DNA from 3 places in the Metabacillus sp. Hm71 genome. Region 1 is predicted to be linked to each of the others. Evidence: riboswitches for the same ligand, from Rfam matches in the RefSeq annotation. Region 1 holds a riboswitch; each other region holds the start of a gene.
The links. Region 1 has a riboswitch for cobalamin ahead of ACSVDH_RS17105 (ABC transporter substrate-binding protein). Riboswitches for the same ligand answer to the same signal wherever they lie in the genome.
Positions count from the first base shown of each region.

Region 1 (4,249 bases):
ATGGGATTTTTCATAATGATGAGTTCAGGTGGTCGTTTCTAAAAAATCTTCGGTGGAAAAAGGGGCTCAAGCCTGACATACTGCGCGAAGCATATGAAGATCGACAAGAAAATGATTTTAACCGCTTAGCAGAGGAAGTGCGAGCGGCTATCGATATCAGCCAGCTTAATCAAAAAATAGAACAATTTGCAAAAAGAAAGAGAGAGAACAGATGAATATAAATGGACAAATTCAAGAAGTCTTACAATCTATTCAACCGCTAAGCCAAGAACAAATGGAGCATGCGAAGGAATATGTTAATACGCTAACAAAACCGATCGGAAGCTTAGGAAAAATAGAAGAGCTTGCGATTCAGCTTTCAGGTATAACAAATCAAGTATTTCCTGTCGTCAGCCGTCCTGGTGTTGCAGTATTTGCAGCCGATCATGGAATAAGTGATATGGGCGTTTCAGCTTATCCAAAAGAAGTAACGATGCAAATGGTTTACAATTTTCTAAATGGAGGAGCTGCAATTAATGTGTTTTCAAGACAAATTAATGCCATCCTCAAAATTGTTGATATTGGTGTAGCTGGGGACCTGCAACATGAGCATCTGCTACATAAAAAAATAAGATATGGTACCAAAAACTTTGCAATTGAAAATGCCATGTCAGAAGAAGAAGCTAATCAAGCAATTCTTATTGGGATGGAGGCAGCTCAGCATCTGATTGATGAAGGAACAAGGTGCCTGATTATTGGTGAAATGGGGATTGGAAATACTTCAAGTGCAAGTGCTATTACTTCAGTCATTACCGGATGTTCGATTGAAGAAGCTGTTGGTAAAGGAACTGGGATAACGAATGAAAGTTTGGAAAAGAAAATTTCCATTCTTTCAAAAGCATTGGAGGAAAGAAATCCTGATCCTAATAATGCGATCGATATTTTATCAAAGGTAGGCGGACTTGAAATCGGTGGAATGACAGGTGCGATCATTAAGGCTGCAGAACAAAGAATACCGGTACTGCTTGATGGCTTTATTAGTACTTCTGCTGCTTTGTTAGCATGTCTTTTAGAAGAAAAAGTGAGTGATTTTCTCATTGCTGGTCATCTATCTCATGAGCAGGGGCATGCTCATGCACTAGCTTCATTACATAAATCACCGCTTTTAAATCTTGATTTGCGGTTAGGAGAAGGGACTGGGGCTGCTCTCTCATTTCCATTAGTTGAGGCAGCTGCTCGAATGATGAAAGAAATGGCTACCTTTCAATCTGCTGGCATAGCAAGCAAAAGTCAATAAGACAAATTATAGAAAATATTCATTTACAGGTTCTGAATCTTCTTTTATAATAAGGCGTGTCACAAAAAAACGAATAGTTTCAGGCAATAGGTCCTTAAAGTAATCGAGCATTTAAGGATAATAGGGAAGTTTGGTGAAAATCCAACGCGGTCCCGCCACTGTAAACGCAGAATGGCGCTTAAAGGAACCCACTGTATTATTGAATATGGGAAGGGAAAGCGAACATGATGATGCGTAAGCCAGGAGACCTGCCTATTGTAAAGAAAAACGATCCTTCGAGGAAAAGGATGGCTTTTTAATGCTGGTGTTTTCTGTATTTATTAGAATCATCATTTCTTTTTGCATTTATCGCCTTTTCCAAGTGAATAGGCGTTTTTTTGTGGGCAAAAAACGTCAAGGAGTGTGTAATGATGAAAACAGGTATGAAGAAATGGCTTTTTCTAAGCTTTGTATTGACCATGTTAACCGTATTTACAGTTGCATGTGGAGCGACAGAAGAGAAAGCGACAGATGAAAAGGATAAAGCAACTGAAACAAAAACTGCGGAAGAAGGAAAAGGGGATACAGCTTTTCCAGTAACTGTAGTTGATGGTACGGGTGAAGAAGTAACCATTGAAACTGAACCGGAAACGATCGTCTCTGTTATCCCAAGTAACACGGAAATCACTTTTGCTTTAGGGCAAGGTGATAAGCTAATTGGTGTTGATAACTATAGTAACTATCCGCCTGAGGTGGAGAAGATTGAAAAAATTGGTGACCAGCAATTAAATGTTGAAAAGATTTTAGCTTTAAAGCCTGATCTTGCGCTCGTAACCGATTTTCAGCATGAGAATAATCCAGATATCTTAAAGAAATTTAAAGATGCAGGAATTAATGTAATTGTTATAAGCAGTGCCGAATCATTTGAAAATGTCTACAATACGATCCAGTTGATTGGTCAAGTGACAGGTGCCGCAGATGAGGCAAATAAGGTCGTGAAAGAAATGAAGGATTCCTTAGCTGAGATCAAAGAAAAGGCAAAGGCTGTTACAGAAAAGAAAAAAGTTTGGGTAGAAGTATCACCTGCTCCAGATATATTTACAACAGGACAGAATACGTTTATGCATGAAATGCTCCAAGCGATTAATGCAGAAAATGTTGCAGGTAAACAAACTGGTTGGGTAAAAATGACAGAAGAAGAAATTGTCACATTAAATCCAGATGTTATTATCACTACATATGGGTATTACGTTGATAATCCAGAGGAACAAGTATTAAACCGGGCTGGATGGAAGGAAGTGCCGGCTATTCAAAACAAGCAGGTTTATGATGTGAACAATGACACGGTAACAAGACCAGGGCCACGATTAATTGATGGGGTTGAGACACTTGCAAAGCTCGTTTATCCGGAAGTTTTTGGCAAATAAAATTAGTTGGATGTATCTTTTAAGCGGAGTGTTTGTCGTAAGTACAGCACTCCTTGGTTTATTCATTAGTAGTGTTCAGTATCCAATTGTAATGATCATAGATGTATTAACGACGAAATTGCTTGGTCTAACATTTTTTGATAGTGAAGGCGGAAAGTCGGCAGAGACAATTATTTGGGAGATTCGTTATCCTCGTGTATTATTGGCATTTTTAGTGGGTGCTGCATTATCTCTTGCAGGTTCGGCCTTTCAGGGGCTGTTGCGAAATCCGCTTGCAGACCCCTATACAATTGGTGTGTCTTCAGGTGCTTCATTAGGTGCAGTTTTCGTACTGTATTTTCAACTGACAATTCCGTTTTTAGAGGGCTATACATTACCGGTGGTAGCGATTATTTGCGGTTTTATCACGATGTTTATTGTTTTTGGAGTTACCCATTTATCTACTCGTCAGCTTTCAATCGAAACAATTATCCTCGCTGGGATTATCGTCAGCTCCTTTATTAGTGCTGTTATTTCGCTTATTATTTCCTTAAGTGCAAGAGAAGATGTTCGGCAAATTTTATATTGGTTAATGGGGAACGTTGGAATGAGAGGCTGGAGCCATGTAAAACTAATGATCCCCTTCTTATTAATCGGGGCAATTATCTTACTATCCCGCTCTAGAGAATTAAACGCCTTTGCCTTAGGTGAGGAATCTGCAGAGCATTTAGGTGTTGATGTGCAACGTAGTAAGCTTTACATTTTAGTCGGTGCCTCACTATTAACAGGTGCAGCCGTTTCTGTATCTGGTTCGATTGGCTTCGTTGGATTAGTGATTCCTCATTTTATCCGATTATTATGCGGGCCAAATCATCGCCATGTTTTGCCTTTATCGATGCTAGTTGGTGGAGGATACTTGATTCTGGCAGACCTGGTGGCGCGAACGATTATTGCCCCAAGTGAATTGCCAATAGGTGTTATTACGTCATTAATCGGTGCACCAGTCTTTGCATTGCTGTTAATTAGAGAACGAATTGGAAGGGGATCGGCATGATTGACATACAAAACGTTACAGGCGGTTATCATCAGAAAGCAATCATACAGAATCTAACACTTTCTATTGAAACTGGTAAATTCTATGCCCTTATCGGCCCAAATGGGAGCGGGAAAACAACTCTTGTTAAGTTAATAACGGGTGTTCTCCCGATTCAAGAAGGTACAATTACCCTTTTTGATCAGTCAATACAGTCCTATTCAGCATCTGCAAGAGCAAAGATTATGGCGGTGTTATCCCAGGAGGTTCATATTGAATTTGATTTTCTCGTAGAAGAAATTGTCATGCTCGGCCGTTATCCTCATCAAACAGGCTTTTTTAAGTATCCTTCAAAAAAAGACCATCAGGTTGTCGAGGAAATCATGAAGCAAACGAATGTCTTCCAATTTCGAAAACAGCCTTTTAAGCAATTGAGCGGCGGAGAAAAACAACGTGTCCTGCTAGCAAAAGCCCTTGCCCAAGAACCGAAGATTCTTTTTTTAGATGAACCAACAAACCATCTTGATATGAAGCACACGGTCATAATGCTTCAGC
Region 1 is NZ_CM200278.1:3,473,818-3,478,066, reverse strand. Features, by position in the region: gene ACSVDH_RS17115 (cobyric acid synthase) at 1-215, shown strand, start outside; gene cobT (nicotinate-nucleotide--dimethylbenzimidazole phosphoribosyltransferase) at 212-1,276, shown strand; cobalamin riboswitch at 1,348-1,546, shown strand; gene ACSVDH_RS17105 (ABC transporter substrate-binding protein) at 1,699-2,682, shown strand; gene ACSVDH_RS17100 (FecCD family ABC transporter permease) at 2,645-3,715, shown strand; gene ACSVDH_RS17095 (bifunctional ABC transporter ATP-binding protein/adenosylcobinamide amidohydrolase) at 3,712-4,249, shown strand, end outside.

Region 2 (4,249 bases), 690 kb from region 1:
GCGATGAAGCAGTTTAGGGAAGCGAAAATTCAACTGTTGGTTGCAACTGATGTTGCAGCAAGAGGCCTTGATGTAGAAGGTGTGACACATGTCTACAATTACGATATTCCGCATGATGTAGAGAGCTATATTCATCGAATTGGCCGAACAGGTCGTGCCGGTGGTGTTGGAGTGGCCTATACTTTAGTAGCTCCAAAGGATCGCGACTTTCTTCGTATGATTGAAAAAGGGATTAACCAATCGCTGGAAAAGCGAGTAATTGAAGGAGTAAGTCTTCCTGATCGAGATGGTTATGAAGTGAAAAGAAGCCCACTAACAAAAGATTCAATTCGCTCAGTGAGAAAAGGACAAAAACCACGAAATGATTCAAAATCCTCATCCAGAAAAAGTGCAAATGATTTGAAAAGGAAGAGCAGGACTCGTTTTTCATCAAAGGTTAAAAGGACGAGATAAATTTTAAGATAATAAAGAGAGGCTGGCAGCCTCTCTTTATTATTTCTGTAAATCCTTTTTCGTTTTCTCACTTCTAATATTAATATCCTTTGAAAACTCTGTATCCTGTTGATTGTTATTCGGATATTTGTTTTGTCGTTCACGATTATCATTACGATTTGTCATACATATGTACCTCCTCTCAACATAATCAACTTTATTATGTACAAACTATAGTTTTTTATCCCAATCTTTACGGGCAGTAACCCCCCCACTGATGGATATAACAAGTTCAAAAAATGAATTGAAAACAAGGATGACCTTAGATAATTACTAATGATCATCCTTGAATAATGACATGATTAAAAACCGCCTTCACCTGGAGTGAATGGCAGATCTAATCTATTTTCAACTGCACGAAGCCGTTGGTTAAGTCGATTTAATCTTCGAGTATGTTGCTCAACTCTTTCATTGAGCTGTGTTACCAGCTGGTTTATACGGTTAAATTCACGATTGATTCTATTGATCTCCCGGTTTAATCGTCTTATTTCATCATTAAGTCTTGTAATTTCTCGTCCTTGGCGTTCATTTTGTCGTTCGAGTTGAGAAACTCTTCTTTCAAGTGTTGGTTGTCTATTTCCCTCGTATTGTTCTGTTTGCTGTGTAAAAGCATCATAATCATATGGGGCATAATAATTATAATGATTAGGGATGAATTCTTGGTAATAATTGTATCCATAAGGATTCATGAAGGCAACTCTCCTTTATTTTTTATTGTATAAAATCCATATAAGTGTATGTAGGTTATGGCGGAGTGTTACAGTTTGAATCAGTTTTTATGCGAATTTTTTTATCCCATTTTAACGGGCAGTAAAACCCCGCTGATAGGAGTCTCGCTTTATTTGTTAAAAACGTTATATTGACTAGCTATCGATGCATAAAGCGGTTCCACTCACAGTGGACAAATACAGCCCATTAGAAAAATACTTGCTAAAAGAGAAAAAATGGTTTAATCTAAATCACATGTTTCAATTATTTTAAAATTTAATAATGTTCAGGCAATAGGTGTTAAAAGCTTTGCTTTTAACTTAAAAGGGAAGATCGGTGAAAATCCGGCACGGTCGCGCCACTGTAATGGGGAGCTTCAATCGCATCCACTGTTTCAATTTGAAATGGGAAGGGATTTGAAGTGTAGAACCTGAGTCAGGAGACCTGCCTATTGTATGCACTTATTACCTACGCGAAATAGGGAGGAGTGGTGGTCATATGTTGAAACGATTCATTCATTTCAACTCTAGTTAACTATGCCTATCCAAAGTCTCTCTATCTATTCATAGAGAGGCTTTTTTATTGGACAAACATCAGAAAAATTGGGAACGAGGAGAAAAGAAAATGAAGATAAAAAGTTCAAATATTGGTTATCCAAGAATTGGTGAAAATCGTGAATGGAAAAAGCTTTTAGAATTATTTTGGACAGAACAAGTAAGCGAAGGACAGTTTGAGAAAGAAATGGAACATATTCGCTTATCCCATTTGAAAAAACAGAAAGAGAAAGGCATTGATCTTATCCCGATAGGTGATTTTAGTTACTATGATCATGTGCTCGATACAGCAGCTATGTTTGGGTTAATTCCTGAGCGTTTTAAAACGGAAGAGAAAGGGCTGACTCTTCAAACCTATTTCGAGATTGCCAGGGGAAGCAAAGGGAAAATCGCCTCTGAGATGACAAAATGGTTTAATACAAACTATCACTATATTGTTCCGGAATTAAAGAATGCACAACCTAATTTAGGCAAAAATCGATTGCTTGAATTGTACCTTGAAGCAAAACAAAAGCTCGGCATAGAGGGAAAGCCGGTTATTCTTGGCCCAATTTCATTATTGTCTTTATCTAAAGGGTATGATAAGCAAAGAAGAGCAGAACTATTAAACTCACTTATTCCTCTCTATATAGATGTGTTTAAGCAATTAAAAGAAGCTGGTGCAGAATGGATTCAGGTAGATGAACCCATTTTAGTAAAAAATGTTGATAAAGAAATCATTGATGAGTTTAAAAAAGTTTATGCTGCGTTTAATGAAGGGGTTCCTGAAGTTAACGTTATCCTTCAAACGTATTTTGAAAGTCTCGAATTTTATCAAGAAATCATTGAGTTGCCAGTTCAAGGGATAGGACTTGATTTTGTACATGATGCAGGGAGAAATCTTGAAAATCTAAAAGAACACGGTTTTCCGAGCGATAAGGTTCTTTTCGCAGGTGTCATTGATGGACGTAATATTTGGAAATCTCATTTGACAAAAAAATTAACGGCAGTCTATGAATTAACGAGGTTTATTGATAAAGATCGCCTGATTATCCAGCCATCCTGCAGTTTGCTTCATGTTCCAGTTACTGTAAAAAGCGAGCAGCAATTGGATACACAAATAAAAAAAGCCTTATCTTTTGCAGATGAAAAGCTAGAAGAAGTTGTGCTGTTAACAAAAGTTGCAAATCATGATGGCAGTGTTCAAGAACTAGAAGTACATGATCAAGCAATTGTTGAATTAACAAATTCCTCACATCGAAATGTAAAAACTGTCCAAGAAGCAATTAACAATATAGGCAATTATTCTTCGGAACGAATTGATGTGATAAAACGGAAAGAAGTACAAGCTGAACGCTTTGATTTACCAATATTACCTACGACTACAATTGGCAGCTTTCCTCAAACGAAGGAAGTACGTAAAGAGCGATTGAAATGGAGAAAAGGTGAGCTAACAGCTCATCAATATGAGGAATACATCAAAGCTGAAATCAAGAAGTGGATCGATATTCAAGAAGAGATTGGACTAGATGTCCTTGTACATGGGGAGTTTGAAAGAACAGATATGGTTGAGTTTTTCGGTGAAAAGATGGAAGGAATCGCCATTACAAAGTTTGGTTGGGTCCAGTCATATGGCTCACGCTGTGTAAAGCCTCCAGTTATATTTGGGGATGTGTATTGCAAAGAAACTATGACTGTAAAGGAAACGGTGTATGCACAATCTCTCACAGCTAAACCAGTAAAAGGCATGCTGACAGGACCTGTAACAATTATCAATTGGTCATTTGTCCGTGATGATATTGATCGTACTGATGTCTTAAATCAAATCGCATTAGCGATCCGTTCAGAGGTTGAAGCACTTGAAGCTAGTGGAATTAAGATGATTCAAGTAGATGAAGCGGCATTGCGGGAAGGATTGCCTTTAAAAGAGGAAAAAACAGAAGCTTATTTAAATGCTGCAGTCTATGCCTTTAAATTAGCTACATCTTCAGTGGAAGCGGACACGCAAATTCATACCCATATGTGTTATTCAAATTTTGATGATATCATTCATGCGATTGATGCGCTTGATGCAGATGTGATTTCAATTGAGACATCAAGAAGCCATGGTGAATTGATTGCTTCCTTTGAACAGCATCATTACAACAAAGGGATTGGACTTGGTGTTTATGATATTCATAGCCCTCGTGTCCCTAGTTTAGAAGAAATCTCACAAAATATAAAACGTGCACTTGAGGTTCTGGACTACCGCGCATTTTGGGTAAATCCTGATTGCGGATTGAAAACAAGAGGGGAAACAGAGACCATCGCTGCATTAAAAATAATGGTGGAAGCAGCTCATCAATATCGAGAAAGATTATCGACGATCGAAACCGTCTAATCCTTTTAAAGAGAATTATTTATGCATTACAGCCTTTTTAAGGTTGTAGTGCTTTTTTTAGCTATTTAACTTCCAAACTTTTAATATACTATACCATTATTAGGCAGGCTTTTAACTTGAGTCCTTTAAGGAAAAT
Region 2 is NZ_CM200278.1:2,783,495-2,787,743, forward strand. Features, by position in the region: gene ACSVDH_RS13575 (DEAD/DEAH box helicase) at 1-453, shown strand, start outside; gene ACSVDH_RS13580 (hypothetical protein) at 493-618, opposite strand; gene ACSVDH_RS13585 (hypothetical protein) at 795-1,181, opposite strand; cobalamin riboswitch at 1,479-1,666, shown strand; gene metE (5-methyltetrahydropteroyltriglutamate--homocysteine S-methyltransferase) at 1,825-4,113, shown strand.
Region 2: another riboswitch for cobalamin. It lies ahead of metE (5-methyltetrahydropteroyltriglutamate--homocysteine S-methyltransferase); the one in region 1 lies ahead of ACSVDH_RS17105 (ABC transporter substrate-binding protein).

Region 3 (4,249 bases), 2.6 Mb from region 1:
ACACATCTTCTGTGACAGCTTTTGCTAGATTAATAGAGGAGAGGTTACATACAACAAAATCACCCGGCGTTTTAACGGTAATGATTTTTCCATCCTCTGTATACTGCTCTTCGACTGTCGTTGCGCTTTGATTTTGCGTGATTTCTGTGCAAAGATTGCTGCAGTAGATCATTCCTTGATGTGCGTTCGCATTTTGTCTGTTTACTTCATCGCGATAGAACATATATGGCGTACCTGCTTCTAACTGGCTGATCATGATGCGCTTCATGATTTCAATCGCTGGGACCTTTTCTTTCGTTAGCAGATCATTGCTGACACACTCCCAGTATTTTTGACGGAAGCTGCCATTGCCTTTTTCCTCATCATAAAAATCTTCAATGCTGTAGCCCATTACTTTGCGAACCTCGTGAGGATCAAATAAGTACCAATCACCGCGTGCTTCCACCTGTTCCATAAAAACATCAGGAATGCAAACGCCTGTAAATAAGTCATGGGTACGCATGCGTTCGTCACCATTATTCAGCTTAGCATCGAGAAAAGAGAAAATATCTTTATGCCAAACATCTAAATAAACGGCAATTGCACCTTTGCGCTGTCCTAGCTGGTCTACGCTGACGGCTGTATTGTTAAGCTGTTTCATCCATGGAATTCTTAAATTGTTACTCTCTAAAAAAATTTAGAGGGATAGGTCATCTCTGCCTACCTCTGTACATCGCTGTACAGAACAGACTATATCTTTATCCACTTCGAAAAGTGGATAGGTGGTTCGAGTTATAAAATCTCTTTTATAACTACTTAGTCGTTGAACCTTCAACCTAGTAAACTAGGAAGCTCGGCTGCAGATTATCCGCACTCTCGGTTTTTTAGGGTTCGCCATGTCATTGCTGCATGGTATCCTACCTTGAGATACTCGGAGTTTCCCGCAATTGACCACCTTTATTACTCGTAACTTACGCTACAAGAGGGCTATCATTAACCCCTGATGAAACACCTTTAAAGCCTTTTATATCACTGCCGCGGCTGCGGATTTTTCCTAAATAAGCGCCGATTCCGCCGCCTGATTTTGATAGATTGGCAATGTCAGTATTGCTGTCAAAAATTCCTTGCAGGCTATCGTCAACCGTATCAATAAAGCAACTGGATAACTGTCCGACAGGTTTACCAGCATTTGATAAGGTTGGAGTTGCCACTGTCATATAAAGATTACTCATTGCCCAATACGCTTGTTTTATAAGCTCAAGGCGATGCTCCTTGTTTTCATTAGCCATTAAAGTCATGGCAATGATTAAGAATCGTTCCTGGGGAAGCTCATAGGTTTGCTTTGAGTAGTCACGTGTTAAGTAGCGGTCTGCTAATGTTCTTAAACCAATGTATGTAAATAACCTGTCGTTTTCAGGATTGATATAAGAACCAATTTCTTCAATCTCTTCTTTTGTGTATTGATCGAGGAGCTTGCTGTGATAAAGTCCCTTCGTTACTAAGGTCTCAATCAATTGATAGAAGCTTCCGTATTTTTGCGATTTATCATACCCTCTATTTGCAGCAGCTTCCTTGTAAAGCTTAGTTAAATAGATTTGTGCGCAAAAATAGGTCCAATCAGGCTCTTGTTCATTGATATTTGATAATCCTTCTAAAATGAGCAAATTTGTGAGTTGTTCAGATGTATATGAATCTCTTTGGAGAATGGTGTTTTCGATTCTAGTAAGAAAATCGTCTATTTCCAGTGAAGGGAAATGCTGATGTATGTTTTTAATAAATGATGTAAGTTTATTCAGGTCAAATGCTTCTTGATGATTCCCGCAAATAATAACAGGGGTTGTTGTCGTATTCATAATAATTCCTCCATCTGTTCGTTTTACTAAGGGGGTGGGGAAAAACGACAGATAAGAAGAGCAGGGCAGTATTAGAGAAAAAGCCCATTAATCCTTACTATCGTTTCATCTTCTCAGCCCCCGAAGAAATTGAAACTTTTGCAAGTAATAGGTAGGTCTCCTGACTTGTGCTCGTCCTACTTTGAGGCCTTCCCATACATCATGTGTACAGTGGCAATCTCAGTTCGTCACACTTACAGTTGCGGGGACAGTTCTGGATTTTCACCAGATTCCCTTTTCAGCCTAAACGGCGCCTTCACTCGCAAAGATACAATATATAGTTTTTGTTGTTTAGACGCACATCAATATATAGATGTGTTGTTTCTATATCAATAATAAAGTACAGATGTAAATTAATCAACCAATTCTTACTAATTGTCGAAATTTATCTAGATTCAAAGAATTTTGCAAAAAAAAAACGAAAAAGGGATCTGACTTCGCGCCAGATCCACTTACTAAAAAATTTAGAAGGCAGTTTTCCTATTCCTGATAAATCCAAAAAGAATTGAAAAGAAAGGTGATAAATATAAGAAAAATACAAAAGGCAAATAGTCGATAACAGGAACACCAAGTGTTTGTGCAAAAAAGGCGCCGCTTACCCCCCAAGGAACCAGCGGATTCACCAGTGTACCTCCATCCTCTAATGTCCGTGACATATATTTGCGTTCAATTTTCATTTTATCATACAAGCCTTTAAAGGATTGTCCAGGAATTAGAATCGATAAGTATTGCTCACCTGTTAAAAGGTTCACCCCAATGGAGGAAGCAGCTGTTGAAAGAATAAGCTGACCCTTTGCCTGAACACGTTCAATCAATCCGTTCATTAAAGCAGGGATAATATTTAATGCCTCTAACAAACCGCCAAAAGCAAAGGCAATCATGATGAGTGAAATGGACCACATCATTGATTGTAAGCCGCCGCGATTTAGCATATTAGCGACCTGTTCATTTTCGATTGTGAACGTAGTCCCGTTTTGTAAGACATGAAGAAACTCGCCAATTGTTACATCCTGCAACCAGATAGAAGTGATTCCTGCCGTAATGATTCCAACGATTAATGCAGGAATAACAGGGAACTGCCGAAACGCTAAAAGGATAACCAACAGTGGTGAAAGTAACGTAAGACTGCTAATTTGAACGGAGTCTTTTATGATCGTAACCATGTTTGTCATTTCCGTAAGTGATACAGTATGGATAGGTGCAATTGTGCCAAGAAAATAAAAAAGAGCCGTTGTGATAACGATGCTAGGAATCGTTGTTTTGGTCATATGTTTAATATGCGTGAAAATCTCAACAGAAGCGACCCCTGAGGCAAAATTCGTTGTATCAGACATTGGTGACATTTTATCGCCAAAGCATGCACCACAAATGATGGCTCCAGCGACCCAAGGGGCAGGGAGGCCAATTACCATTCCAGCACCCATAAGAGCTACTCCAACGGTGCTAACAGTGGTAAAGGAGCTTCCGACAAGACTTGAGATCACCATACAAGAAAATAAAGAAGTAATCAGTAAATAATCAGGACGGATTATGGTTAGAGCATACACCATAACAGTTGGTATCGTACCGCTGGACATCCAAGCACCAATTAGGATTCCGATTAAGGCAAGGATGATAATTGGCTGTATGCCCCTTTGGATTCCCTTGATGATTCCTGATTCTAAGTCTTTCCATGTATATCGTTTCATCAAGCCAAGAAATGAAACGAGTATCAAACAATTTAATAAAGCTAGATGCGGCTCTGTTTTCCATACAAATAAACTAGTAAAAATAATCGCTAATATAAGGAATAAAATGAAAACCGCTTCTTTAAAATGAAACGATGCTGTACTTTTTATCATATACTTGCTCCTTTACAACTTAAACGCTTTGATGCTTTTTTGCATAAAAGCACAACAAAGAATATTATATCAATCTAATATTCTTTGTCAATCTGCAATATGGAAAACTCAGTATATTAGTCTTAATAAATAGCTTTTCTTATAGTTGGTAAATAAAGCTATAGATTTTATTGGTATAGTGATTACAGCCCGAAAAAGCTGTCTCAAAACAAAAGAGCCAGACCCTACAAACACATATTTTAAAGATCGTAAAATAGGTGCTTGTTAGTGGGACTGACCCTTTGTTGGATTTAATTATATGGATTTTGCCATCTCTTTTAAGCTGTCAGATGTTTCGGCAATTTGCGCAATTGATTTTGAGACATCATTAATGACATTGGTGAAGTTTAACAAATCCATTTTGGCTTGTTCGCTTTGTTGTTTGTTGTCATTCAGCATGTATAAAATCGTATCAAAGATTAAGTTCATATCATTCATTTGCGTTGTGCCCTTTTTTGTAAGCTCAGCCACTTTATTAATAGAGGTAGACATACTATC
Region 3 is NZ_CM200278.1:869,539-873,787, forward strand. Features, by position in the region: partial or broken gene ACSVDH_RS04415 (ribonucleoside-diphosphate reductase subunit alpha) at 1-649, opposite strand, end outside; partial or broken gene ACSVDH_RS04420 (ribonucleotide reductase N-terminal alpha domain-containing protein) at 975-1,832, opposite strand; cobalamin riboswitch at 1,965-2,144, opposite strand; gene nhaC (Na+/H+ antiporter NhaC) at 2,336-3,709, opposite strand; gene ACSVDH_RS04430 (protoglobin domain-containing protein) at 4,007-4,249, opposite strand, start outside.
Region 3: another riboswitch for cobalamin. It lies ahead of ACSVDH_RS04420 (ribonucleotide reductase N-terminal alpha domain-containing protein); the one in region 1 lies ahead of ACSVDH_RS17105 (ABC transporter substrate-binding protein).